4 regions of the Zoogloea sp. GDB6 genome follow, and region 2 is predicted to be linked to each of the others. Evidence: predicted binding sites of a transcription regulator. Region 2 holds the regulator's gene; each other region holds the start of a gene.
What was found. Region 2 encodes sigma-54, which starts transcription at its own class of promoters, with help from an activator protein. Its sites were predicted from a motif close to TGGCACGCTTNCTGCTNA; they were not measured.
Positions count from the first base shown of each region.

Region 1: exaC (acetaldehyde dehydrogenase ExaC) is a predicted target of sigma-54. The motif match lies at 1,340-1,357, and genes of this name have one in related genera.
Region 3: AC1PQG_RS18995 (glutamate/aspartate ABC transporter substrate-binding protein) is a predicted target of sigma-54. The motif match lies at 1,476-1,493, and genes of this name have one in related genera.
Region 4: atzF (allophanate hydrolase) is a predicted target of sigma-54. The motif match lies at 1,740-1,757, and genes of this name have one in related genera.

Region 1 covers NZ_CM161497.1:387,992-391,195, reverse strand. Annotated here, with positions in the region: gene AC1PQG_RS01805 (methyl-accepting chemotaxis protein) at 1-1,180, shown strand, start outside; gene exaC (acetaldehyde dehydrogenase ExaC) at 1,413-2,933, shown strand; gene AC1PQG_RS01795 (DUF779 domain-containing protein) at 3,016-3,204, shown strand, end outside.
Region 2 covers NZ_CM161497.1:70,024-73,227, forward strand. Annotated here, with positions in the region: gene ptsN (PTS IIA-like nitrogen regulatory protein PtsN) at 1-2, opposite strand, end outside; gene hpf (ribosome hibernation-promoting factor, HPF/YfiA family) at 162-485, opposite strand; gene AC1PQG_RS00325 (RNA polymerase factor sigma-54) at 502-1,962, opposite strand; gene lptB (LPS export ABC transporter ATP-binding protein) at 1,978-2,700, opposite strand; gene recX (recombination regulator RecX) at 2,687-3,136, opposite strand; gene recA (recombinase RecA) at 3,162-3,204, opposite strand, start outside.
Region 3 covers NZ_CM161497.1:4,171,762-4,174,965, forward strand. Annotated here, with positions in the region: gene pyrC (dihydroorotase) at 1-374, opposite strand, end outside; gene AC1PQG_RS18985 (cytochrome b/b6 domain-containing protein) at 440-961, opposite strand; gene AC1PQG_RS18990 (PepSY domain-containing protein) at 962-1,225, opposite strand; gene AC1PQG_RS18995 (glutamate/aspartate ABC transporter substrate-binding protein) at 1,550-2,446, shown strand; gene AC1PQG_RS19000 (porin) at 2,482-3,204, shown strand, end outside.
Region 4 covers NZ_CM161497.1:2,945,746-2,948,949, reverse strand. Annotated here, with positions in the region: gene AC1PQG_RS13300 (xanthine phosphoribosyltransferase) at 1-133, opposite strand, end outside; gene AC1PQG_RS13295 (TAXI family TRAP transporter solute-binding subunit) at 192-1,532, opposite strand; gene atzF (allophanate hydrolase) at 1,796-3,204, shown strand, end outside.

The DNA of each region.
Region 1 (3,204 bases), 320 kb from region 2:
GGCCAGCGGTAGTCCCGACGCGAGCGGACTGGACCAACTTGGCGAGACGCTGCGCCGTCAGGGCGATGCGGCCCAGGCCGAATACACCCGCGCCGAAGCCCGCTACCAGGACCTCCTGCAGCTCTTCATCGGGCTCGGCGCTGTCGGCCTGCTGGCGGCCGCACTGGGTGCGGTCGCACTGACCCACCGCCTGCGTCAGTCCGTCGACGCCGGCAAGGGGGTTGCCGAGGCCATCGCCAGCGGCAACCTGCTGCAACCACTGCCCCAGGCCGGAAACGATGAACTGGGTGCGCTGATCATCCACCTGGCGGTCATGCGCAACAACCTGCACGAGCTGATTGCATCGATCCGCAACCAGGTCAATACCCTGCTCACCAACGCCCGCCAGCTCAGCCAGACCGCCGGCGACACCCATCGGCTCGCCGAAGAACAATCCGAATCGGCGTCGGCGATGGCCGCGGCCGTGGAGCAACTGTCGGTCTCCATCGACCACATCGGCGACCACGCCCGTGAATCACGGGAACTCTCGGAAGGCTCGGGCAGCCAGGCCAGCAGCGGTGCCAGCGTCATTACCGCGGCGGCCGGCGAGATGCGCGCCATCGCCGAATCGGTAAACGAATCGGCCAACTCCGTACGCGATCTCGAAAGCCTGTCCGGTGACATCTCGATGATCGTCGCCGTGATCCGAGACATCGCCGACCAGACCAACCTGCTCGCCCTCAACGCCGCCATCGAGGCAGCCCGCGCAGGCGAATCGGGACGTGGCTTTGCCGTCGTCGCCGATGAAGTGCGCAAACTGGCAGAGCGAACCACCAACTCTACCGCCGAGATCACCACGATGATCGAACGCATCCAGAGTGCGACCCGCGGCGCGGCCGACGACATGGAGGCCGGCGTCACGCGGGTGGCCCGCGGCGTCTCGCTGGCCGCCGAGGCCGGCGCCACGGTCGGCAGCATCCAGGACAGTACCCAGCGGGTGCTCGCTTCGGTGGCCGGCATTACGCTGGGTCTCGAGGAACAATCGACCGCCGCCCGGGACATCGCGCAGCGGGTCGAACGCATTGCCGGCACCTCCGAATCCAACGCCGCCAGCGCCGCCACGCTGACCCGCGCGGCCGGAGAACTGGCCGAGCTGTCCCGCCAGCTGGAAGTCGTATCCGGACGCTTCCGGATCGCCTGATGCAACGCCAGGTGCTCCATCGTGCACTTCGCATGGAGCACCTGTATCAAAAATGAACACCCCCTCCACCCACCCATTGCGCTGCACAAAAATTAGACAAGCCTGCCAAGCCACTGATAAACAAGACATTTGAGTCCATAACCAGACCTGATCCCGTACTGGCATGCCCCCTGCTGAATAAGGTTCAGCGCTGTACGAAGCGTTTTCGAACCGACACCAGGAGGAGATACTCATGCTGTACGCATTGCCCGGCACTGCCGACGCCAAAGTCCAATACAAGTCCAAGTACGACAACTTCATCGGCGGCAAGTGGGTCGCTCCTGTCAAGGGCGAGTACTTCGACGTCATCACCCCGATCACCGGCAAGGCCTACACCCAGGCTGCCCGCTCCGGCGCAGAAGACGTCGAACTGGCCCTCGACGCCGCCCACGCCGCCGCCGACAAGTTCGGCCGTACCCCGGCTGCAGAGCGTGCCAACCTGCTGCTGAAGATCGCCGACCGCCTCGAAGCCAACATCGAGAAGCTGGCTTACGCCGAAACCGTTGATAACGGCAAGGCCATCCGCGAAACCTTGAACGCTGACATCCCGCTGGCGGTCGACCACTTCCGCTACTTCGCCGGTTGCCTGCGCGCCCAGGAAGGCGGCATCTCCGAGATCGACGAAAACACCGTCGCCTACCACTTCCATGAGCCCCTGGGCGTCGTCGGCCAGATCATCCCTTGGAACTTCCCGATCCTGATGGCTGCCTGGAAGCTGGCCCCCGCTATCGGCGCCGGCAACTGCGTGGTCCTGAAGCCCGCTGAGTCAACCCCGATCTCCATCCTGATCCTGACCGAACTGATCGCCGACCTGCTGCCGCCGGGCGTGCTGAACATCGTCAATGGCTACGGCCGCGAAGCCGGCATGCCGCTAGCCACCAGCCGCCGCATCGCCAAGATTGCCTTCACCGGCTCTACCGCCACCGGTCGCGTGATCGCCCAGGCCGCCGCTACCAGCCTGATCCCTGCCACCCTGGAACTGGGCGGCAAGTCCCCCAACATCTTCTTCGAAGACATCATGGCGGCCGACGATGCCTTCCTCGACAAAGCGGTCGAAGGCATGGTGCTGTTCGCGTTCAACCAAGGCGAAGTGTGTACCTGCCCGTCCCGCGCGCTGATCCAGGAGTCGATCTACGACCGCTTCATGGAAAAGGTGCTGGCACGCGTCAAGGCTATCAAGCAGCTCAGCCCGCTGGATACCGACAGCATGATGGGTGCTCAGGCCTCCCAGGATCAGCTGAACAAGATCATGTCCTACATGGAAATCGGTCGTCAGGAAGGCGCTGAGTGCCTGGTCGGTGGCGATCGCACCCATATGAACGGCGACCTGGCCGGCGGCTACTACATCCAGCCGACCCTCTTCAAGGGCCACAACAAGATGCGCGTGTTCCAGGAAGAGATCTTCGGACCGGTGCTCGCCGTGACCACCTTCAAGGACGAAGCCGAAGCCCTCGAAATCGCCAACGACACCCCCTACGGCCTCGGTGCCGGCGTGTGGAGCCGTGACGGCAGCCGTGCCTACCGCATGGGCCGCAACATCAAGGCCGGCCGCGTGTGGACCAACTGCTACCACGCCTACCCGGCCCACGCCACCTTCGGCGGCTACAAGGAATCCGGCATCGGCCGCGAAACCCACAAGATGATGCTTGACCACTATCAGCAGACCAAGAACCTGCTGGTCAGCTACAGCCCGAACGCGCTGGGCTTCTTCTGATCCAAGAGCTTTACGAGTAAGGCAAGGTGTTACGGGGCGGGTCTCTCGCCCCGTTTTTTTTCGCCCTCAGGAAAGCACGCACATGACCGAACGCATCGTGGCCACCGAAGCGGCCAATCAGTACATCGACGAACTGCGCGCCGATCACGGCCCGCTGATGTTCCTGCTGTCCGGCGGCTGCTGCGACGGCAGCGTGCCCAACTGCTACAAGGTCGGCGAGGTGCTCCCCGGCCAGACCATGCTCAAGCTGGGCGCGGTCAATGGCGCAGAC
Region 2 (3,204 bases):
ATGCGAGGACTCTCCCGTGTGCGGAACGGTCCGACACAGGTTGCCGGTGAAAGGCGATTCAGGAAGATCCGGAGGCGGAGGCCGCCGGGGCCGTTGTGTCAATTGGGGCGCATTATAGCCACAACGGTCCCGGGGAAAAGCGTATTACTTAGCGCCGGGAATCAGGACTCGGCGAGGTGCTGCTTCAGGGAGTCGTGACCGTGGTCGCTGGTCTTGTCCTTGTACTTCAGGACCTGACGGTCGAGCTTGTCAATCAGCCCGTCGATGGCTGCGTACATGTCGGCATCTTCGTTCTCGACGTAGATGTCCTTGCCGCGCACGTGCACGGTGACTTCGGCCTTCTGACGCAGCTTTTCCACCGAGAGGATCACGCCGACGCTGGTGACGTTGTCGAAGTGACGGATCACGCGGTCCAGCTTGCTCGTAACGTACTCGCGGATGGCCGGCGTAACTTCGACGTGATGCCCCGTGATGTTGAGGTTCATGGTTGCTACCTTTCTGTCAGATGGTTTTGCGCAGACTGACCGGCGGAATATCGAGGGACTCGCGGTATTTTGCAATTGTCCGACGCGCCACGACGATACCCTGCTGGCCCAACAACTCGGCAATCTTGGCGTCGGACAAGGGTTTCTTCTTGTCTTCCGCTCCCACGAGCTGGCGAATCAGCGCCCGAATCGCCGTCGAGGAAGCAGCCCCACCGCTGTCGGTGGCAACGTGACTGCCGAAAAAATACTTGAACTCGAAAATGCCCCGCGGTGTGGCCATGTACTTTTGGGTGGTCACCCGCGAAACGGTGGATTCGTGTAGATCCAGCTGTTCGGCAATTTCCCGCAGGGTCAGCGGTCGCATTGCCACATCGCCATAATCGAAGAACTGGCGCTGGCGGTCAACGATCGCTTGCGAAACCCGCTGGATGGTGTCGAAACGCTGTTGCACGTTCTTGATCAGCCAGCGTGCTTCCTGCAGGTGGCTGGACAGGGAGCCGCTGGCGCCGCGGTTGTCGCGCAGGATCTGGGCATACAGCTGATTGATGCGCAGGCGTGGCATCGCGTCCGGATTGAGGCTGACGACCCAGTTGTTGCGCATCTTGCGGACCACCACGTCGGGGACCACGTAGCGGGTGTCGGCCTGGGAGAACTGGGCGCCGGGGCGCGGGTTGAGGCCGAGGATCAGCGCGTGGGCCTCGCGCAGCGTGTCGTCGCTGCAGCGCAGTGCGCGCTTGATCTTCAGGAAGTCGCGGGCGGCCAGCAGTTCGAGATGTTCGCTGACGATGGCGATGGCCAGGTCTCGGGCTTCGCTGGGGGGCTGGGTATGCAGTTGCAGGGCCAGGCACTGGCCCACGTCCTGGGCGCCGATGCCGGCCGGGTCCAGGCTCTGGATCTGGCGCAGCGCGATCTTGAGGTCGTCGAGCTCGATTTCCAGCTCTGGCGGCAACAGCGGCAGCAGATCGGCCAGGTCCTGGCTGAGGTAGCCGTCGTCGTCGAGGGCCTCGATGAGGAAGCGCACCAGCGCCCGATCCCGGTCGGACAGCGGGGTCAGCGCAACCTGGGCGTCCAGGTGGTCGCGCAAGGACGGCACCGCGGCCTGGAACTCCTGGAAGTCGGTCTCGTCATCGTCGTCGCGTTGCCCGCCACTACCCGCCGCAGCCCATTCACCGGCTTCGCCGCTACCGTCGAAATCGTGATCCGGTTCGCGCTCGCGTTCCGCCTCCCGGGATTGCTCCTGCTCGCGCTCGTGGGCGGCTTCGCTGCCCGCTGGCGCCACAGGGCCGGGTGCCTCGACGCGGCTCGAGCCGAGATCGCCCTCGGGCTCCTCCCGTTCGAGCATGGGGTTCTCCAGGAGGATCTTCTCGATCTCCTGGTTGAGTTCGAGGGTCAACAACTGCAGCAGCTTGATGGACTGCTGCAGCTGGGGCGTCAGCGCGAGATGCTGGGAGAGTTTGAGCTGGAGGCTGGGCTTCATGAGTCGTATCGGGCCTCAGAGCCTGAAGTGCTCGCCGAGGTACACCTGGCGAACCTGTTCGTTGTGAACGATCTCGTCCGGGCGGCCACTGGCCAGTACTTCGCCGGCGTTGATGATGAAGGCACGGTCGCAGATGCCGAGGGTTTCACGGACGTTGTGGTCGGTGATCAACACACCGATCCCCCTGTCCTTCAGGAAACGGATGATCTTCTGGATGTCGATGACGGCGATCGGATCGACGCCGGCAAAGGGTTCATCCAGCAGGATCAGGCGCGGATCGGTGGCTAGCGCGCGGGCGATCTCGCAGCGCCGGCGTTCGCCGCCGGATAGGGAGATCGCAGTGCTGTCGCGCAGGTGTTCGATGCCCAGCTCGTTCAGCAGCTCGTCGAGGCGGCTGGCGATCTGCGCCTTGGAGAGGCTCTGCAGTTCAAGCACTGCCTGGATGTTCTCGGCCACCGTCAGCTTGCGGAAGACGCTCATCTCCTGCGGCAGGTAGGACAGCCCGAGGCGAGCTCGCTGGTGGATCGGGCGATGGGTCAGCACCTCGTCGTCGAGGGTGATCTCACCGCCGTCGGCGGCCACCAGACCGACGATCATGTAGAAGCAGGTGGTCTTGCCGGCGCCGTTGGGACCGAGCAGACCGACCACCTCGCCGCTGCCGACGTTGAAGGAGACGTCGTGAACGACCGTGCGGGCCTTGTACTTCTTGCGCAGGTTGCTGACTTTAAGCAGGCTCATCGCCGGGGTGTTCTTTCAGGACTCTACGAATGATTTCGGTGGAAAAGCCGCGACCTTGAAGGAATCTCGCCTGCCGTGCCCATTCTCGCGCGTCTGCGGGCAGAGTGGCGAATTTTCGGCGGTGGATGTCGCGCGCTCGTTCGAGTTCGCTCTCGGCGGTGTTTTCCTCGATGGCGTCGCCGATCAGTTCGGAGGATACCCCGCGGCGGCTCAGTTCCAGTTTCAGACGGGCGGCGCCGAAGCGGCTGGCCTTGGAGCGTACGTAGGCGTCGGCGAAACGGGCATCGGACAGCAGGCCGAGGTCCACGAGGCGGTCGAGCTCGGCATCGACCTCCTCGGGGCTGCCGAGCGCGCCGAGCTTGCGCGCCAGCTCCGCGCGGGAGTGTTCCCGCTGGGCCAGGCAGCGCAGTGCGCGCTCATGCAGGCTTGCAGCCATCGGCGTGCCGTCCGGGGCCGCTGCGTCAGGCCGTCGCTGCGGCTGCCGGAGCCACCGCTGCCATCTCG
Region 3 (3,204 bases), 1.7 Mb from region 2:
CGTTCGAGCACGGGGTAGACCTTGGCGATGTCGGTGACGCCCGCGTCCGAGTTGGTCGTCGCGCCGGCCGGATAGAGCTTGGCGGCCGGGATGAAGCCGCTGGCGGCGGCCCTGTCGATCTCTTCGGGTTTAAGGCTGTCAGTGAGGTACAACGTCATCAGCGGCGCAAACTTGAGGCCGGCCGGCACCGCGGCGAGGATGCGCTCCCGGTAGGCCGCGGCCTGCTCCACGCTGGTCACCGGCGGCTTCAGGTTGGGCATGATCAGCGCCCGGCCGAAGCGGCGGGCGGTGTCGGGCACCACCACGGCCAGAGCGGCGCCGTCGCGCACGTGCAGGTGCCAGTCGTCGGGGCGGGTGAGGGTCAGGTTCGGCATGGCGAATTTCCGTCGGCAGATGACTAATTCACCATTTTAGCAGCGCACCCCGGCCGCCTGCAGCTTCAGCCACCCTTGCGCCCGGTGACCATGACCCGGGCCAGGTTCTCCCGCTGCACGATGCTCATCACTACCACGCCGGCCAGATGCACCGCCACGCAGCCCAGCAGCCCGCCGGCCAGCCCCTCGTGGAGCTCGATCAGCCAGTCGTCGCCCCAGAAGGCGTCCAGACGGGCCATCCAGCCGGTCACGCCGAGGGCGATGATCAGCGCCCACAACAGGTAGGCCATCCACTGCCCGACCGGATTGTGGCCGATGCCGGCATGGCCTTTGCCGTGCAGCAGATCGGCCAGGTGCGTGCGGATCGCCCGCCAGCCGGGCAACGGCAGGGCTGCGGTCGAACCGCCTCCTGCCAGCAGCCCATGCACGAGACGCAGCAGCACCAGCGCCACCGCCACGTAGCCGGCAAGCCGGTGAACCTCTCCGCTCTCGTTGAAGGAGTTGAACAGCACCAGCCCCGCCACGCCCCAGTGGGTCAGGCGGACGAGGCGATCCCACACGGGGCGTGGGCGCGCTTCGCGATGCACTTACTGCTCGATCTCGGCCTTCACGATGGCCAGGGTCTTGGTGTCGAAGTAGATCTCGACCTTCTTGCCTTCCTTGTTCTTGCCATAGATCTCATAGCAGGAGCCGTCGATCTTGAACTTGCGGACCTCGTACTGGGCCTCCAGGCGTGCCTTCGCCTCTGCCTCGGGAATCCATTCGGACTTGGGATGCGGCTCGCACTTGGCACCGGCAAAGGCGGCAGCCGGCAACAGGGCGATGGTGAGGGCGAACAGGGTGGAACGCATGACGGATACCTTTCGTGAGCCGGCCCGGGCCGGGGTTGAGGGAAACAGTCCGGACATTAGCATTAACGCGAATGGTTCTCAATAGCAAAACTAATCTCCATCGCCGCCCTTCCTGTCTACCTCCGGCTCATCCGGATTTCCGACCTCCCATTCAGGCTTCATCCGGAAAACCGAACGCATCCACGCCGTTCGGTATCACCATGCCATTTCGAATCAATCACTTGCAACGCCTCCTGCATGGTCGGACGGCTGGCACAGCCCGTGCAAAGAGAGGTCAGCGCGGCGCTGCTGCGCCAATAAAACAGAACATTGGAGACACCGACCATGCACGCCCCACCGAAGTTAGTCCTGACCTGCCTGCTCGCCGGCGGACTCGCCCAGTCCGCCGTCGCCCAGGAATCGCCGACACTCAAGAAGATCAAGGACAGCGGAACGATCTCCCTGGGCCACCGGGAGTCGTCCATCCCCTTCTCCTACTACGACGACAAGCAGCAGGTCGTCGGCTACAGCCAGGAGCTGATGCTCAAGGTCGTCGACGCGGTCAAGGCCAACCTCAAGCTGCCCGCCCTGCAGGTCAAGCTCACCCCCGTCACCTCCCAGAACCGCATCCCCCTCATCCAGAACGGCACCATCGACATCGAGTGCGGCTCCACCACCCATAACGCCGAGCGCGCCCGCCAGGTCGCCTTCTCCGACACCATCTTCATCATCGGCACCCGCCTGCTCACCAAGAAGGAGTCCGGCATCAAGGACTTCCCCAATCTCGCAGGCAAGAACGTCGTCACCACCGCCGGCACCACCTCCGAGCGCCTCATCCGCAAGATGAACGAGGACAAGAAGCTCGGCATGAACATCATCTCCGCCAAGGACCACGGCGAGGCCTTCCTCACCCTCGAGACCGGCCGCGCCGTCGCCTTCATGATGGACGACGCCCTCCTCTACGGCGAAATGGCCAAGGCCAAGCACCCCGCCGACTGGGTCGTCACCGGCACGCCGCAGAGCTTCGAGGCCTACGGCTGCATGCTCAGGAAGGACGACCCCGGCTTCAAGAAGGTCGTCGACGCCGCCCTCGCCAAGGCCATGACTTCCGGCGAGGCCGAAGCCATCTACAAGAAGTGGTTCACCCAGCCCATCCCGCCCAAGGGCCTGAACCTCAACTTCCCGCTCTCCGACGCCATGCAGAAGCTTTACCAGGCCCCCAACGACAAGGCTTTTGAATGAGCCCCGCCGCCCACCCCGCACCTGAATCCAGAAAAATGAAGAAAACGACCCGCATCACCCTGGCCACGCTTGCAGGCCTCGCCGCGCTGAATGCCCACGCCGACTCCGGCGTGGTGTTCTATGGACGCATCAACGCCACCTTCGAAAACGTCAAGGCGGAACAGGGCCCGGCCCACAACGTCGTCAATGACAACGCCTCACGGATCGGCTTTCGCGGCACCGAAGAACTGGGCGGCGGCATGGCCGCGCTCTTCCAGGTCGAAAGCCGTATCCGCGTCGACGGCAGCGACTCCACGTCCCTGGCCAGCCGCGACAGCTTCGTCGGCCTGCGCACGCCCCAGGGCACGCTGCGCCTCGGGCGCACCCTCGGCCCGGCGTACTACGCGCTCTACGACTACATCAGCATGCACAACCACGACTCGGGCTATTCCGCCGATGCGCTGCTGTCGCCGGCCGTCAGCGGCAACTCCACCGCCGCGGGTGGGCGCATGAACAACACCGTGTGGTACACCAGCCCGACCATCGCCGGCTTCACCTTCGAGGCCGACTACGCGCTGCTGGACGAGGCCCCCGTAACCACCGGCACCAAGCGCACGCCCCACCACCTCGGCCTGGTCGGCAGCTACGACCAAGGTCCCCTGCACGCCGCCATCACCTACGTGTCCGCCCAGAACACCAAGGACCTGGATGGCAGCGACGCCGTCCGCCTCAACAACGACCGCGCGATCACTGCCGGCGGCAGCTACAACTTCGGCCCC
Region 4 (3,204 bases), 2.9 Mb from region 2:
TGAAGGCCGGCTCGATGCGGTGGTTCAGGAAATGGTCGATGCGCAGGATCTGGCCGTTCTCGACGGTGGCTTCCTTTTCGATGCGATGGACCAGCGGGGCGTAAGGGGCGGTGAGATCGAGATGGGGACTCATGGTGTGGCTCGGTTTGCGTAGCGCCGGCGGTCGGATGGCCGCCTGCACGACGAGTTTATCAATTGGACTTTGCTGAGCCTGTGGCAGTTTCCGCAAGACGTTGCAGGTGGCCGCGCACCAGCGCGATGTGCTCGCGCAGGGTGTACAGCTCGGTGCTGAAGGCCAGCGGCAGCTTGCGATGCAGCGCGCGCTGCTCGATGCGGTCGACGCGCAGGATGAAGGCGTCGATGGCCTCTGCGTTGTGGGCGGCGGCGGGGCTCTGGTCGAGCTCGTTCTCCAGGTATTTCAGCTCCCCGTACCAGCGGTAGATGCGGGAACGGATGCGCCAGTTGTAGATGCCCGGCAGCACCTTGGAGAGGGGGATCACCACCGCCACCAGCGGTAGCAGCATGACGATCAGGCGGTCGATCAGCACCGCCAGCCAGAACGGCAGGTAGCGCTGCAGCAAGGGCGGGCCGCTTTCGTAGAAGCGGCGTGCCGACGGGTGCAACGGCAGCGCATGGTCCTGCGGCGCCGGGAAGGCGCCGGCCGCCTGCAGCAGGCCCGGCGCGCTGTGGATCTCGCGGGCGTGCTTGAGGAGCAGGGTGACGATGGCCGGATGGATGTCGGCCTTGACCACCAGGTTGGCGGTGGCGGCGAGCAGGTGGATGTCCTTGGCCGGCCGGTCGTCGGCGATGTCGATGGCGCCGCGGGGCAGGGTGACCGTCAGCAGGTGCGGAAAGTGGCGCACGTAGCCTTCCGCCTGGACGAAGTCGAGCAGCTTGATGCCCTCCGTGTGGAGCAGCGCATCCACCACCGGCGCCTGCGGCGCGCCGACCACGAAGAAGGCATCCACGTCGCCGCGCTTGAGGGCGTCCACCGCGTCCATGCCGCCGATGGCCACCAGCGTCGGGTCGTGGGTGGCGAAGCCGTTGGCGGACAGCAGCTGCAGCGCGAAAAGCTGGGCACCGCTGCCCTGCACGCCGACGGCGATCTGCTTGCCTTTCAGCTGGGTCAGGCGCTCGTAATCATCTTTGCCCCGGTAGAAGACCCACACCGGCTCCAGATACATGCTGCCGAGGGTGGCCAGGTCTTCCGAATCGGGCTCGTTGGCGATGCCGCCTTGCACGAAGCCGGCGTCCACGCTGTCGTCGGTCTTCAGGCGCATCAGGTTCTCGACCGCACCGGTGGACGGGCGCAGTTCGACCTCGATGCCCTCCTGGGCCAGCTTGGCTTTGTAGCGCTCGCCGAAGAACTGGTAGGCGCCACCGGCAGCCCCCGTACTGATGACGATCTTTTTCGGCGGCGCGGGCCGCACGAACTGCCAGGCCAGCACAAAGGCGGCGATGACCAGCGCGATGGCCGGCAGAGCGAGGACGAGGAGGTCGCGACGGCTGCTGGTGGCGGTCAGGCGGCGCATGGGGAGCTCCTGTGACGGCGGGTGGATTCAGGGGGGCGAATGTTACGCCTGTCCGGCGTGCTGCGGCGGCCGGCGGCTGGCCGAAATGCACCGGGAGCGTGCCTCGTTCCAGGATTTTCCCGTTGATGGTGCGCTGCCGCATGAGATGCCGTTTTGCGCGTATTCGTAAGCCCATGATTTTTATGGGAAGGCGGCGCATGATTTAACTGGCATACATGCTGCTAACTTGGATTCTGTCTTGTATCCAAGTTTGGGTGCTAACTGTGAATGCCAGCCTGCCACGTGTATTGACGATCGCCTCCCTGCTCGAAGGCTACCGGAGCGGGCGTTTCCTTCCCGGCGACCTGGTGCGTGCGTTGCTGGCACGGATCGCCGCCGCCGATGATCCGGCGGTGTGGATCAGCGTGGCGTCCCACGCCGATCTGCGCGAGCGGCTGGCGGAAATGGATGCCAGCCTGCTGGCCGACCCGGTGGCCGCTCTGGCCCGCCGGCCGCTGCTCGGCGTGCCCTTCGCGGTGAAGGACAACATCGACGTGGCGGGCTTCAGGACGACCGCCGCCTGCCGCGAATTCGCCTACCTGGCCGAGCGCTCGGCTGACGCGGTGCGGCGCCTGGAGGAGGCCGGTGCCGTCGCGCTGGGCAAGACCAACCTCGACCAGTTCGCCACCGGCCTGGTCGGCACCCGCTCACCCTACGGCGCGGTGTGCAATCCCTTTCACCCGGATTACATCTCCGGCGGTTCGAGTTCCGGTTCGGCGGCGGCGACGGCGCTCGGGCACGTGGCCTTCGCGCTCGGCACCGATACGGCCGGGTCGGGCCGGGTGCCGGCGGGCTTCTGCAACCTGGTCGGGCTCAAGCCGACGCCGGGCCTGATCGGCACCGGCGGCGTGGTGCCGGCCTGCCGTAGCCTGGACTGCGTGTCGATCTTCGCCCACACCGTCACCGATGCCTGGCAGGTGCTGGCGGTCACCGCGGACGGGGCGGTTCCCGCCCACGGGCTCAAGCCCCGCGGCATCGTCGTGGGCGTGCCGACCGGGCTGCAGGGTGAGCTCGATACGCAGGCCTGCAAGGCTTTCGAGGCGGCCCTTGCCGCGGTGCACGGTCTGCCCGGCGTGACGCTGACAGACGTCGACCTCGAGCCTTTCCACGCAGTGGCGGCGCTGCTCTATGACGGACCATGGGTTGCCGAGCGACGGGCCGCGCTGGGCAGCTTTCTCGATACCCCGCACGCCAGCCTCGACCCGGTTGTCGCATCGATCATCGGCCGTGCGGACACCCATTCCGCCGCCGACGCCTTCCGCGGACGCTATCGGCTGGAAGCGCTGGCGCCTGCCTGCCACCAGGTCTTCGAGCAGGTGGACGTGCTGCTGGTGCCGACTGCGCCAGCCCACTTCACGCGGCGCGAGATCGTCCAGCAGCCCATCGAGCGCAACGCCTGGCTGGGGCGCTATACCAACTTCGTCAATCTCCTCGGCCTGTCGGCGCTGGCGATGCCAGGACCGTTCCGCAGTGATGGCCTGCCGGCGGGCGTGACCCTGATCGGCCCGTCCGGCGCCGATCATCTGCTGGCGGAAACCGCGCGTTGCTGGGAGCACGTCCTGCATCGGCGGCTGGGCCTGACCGAAGGGGAGCCGCCGCGCCGGGAGCAGCCGCTGCCAGCCCTGCCGCTGCG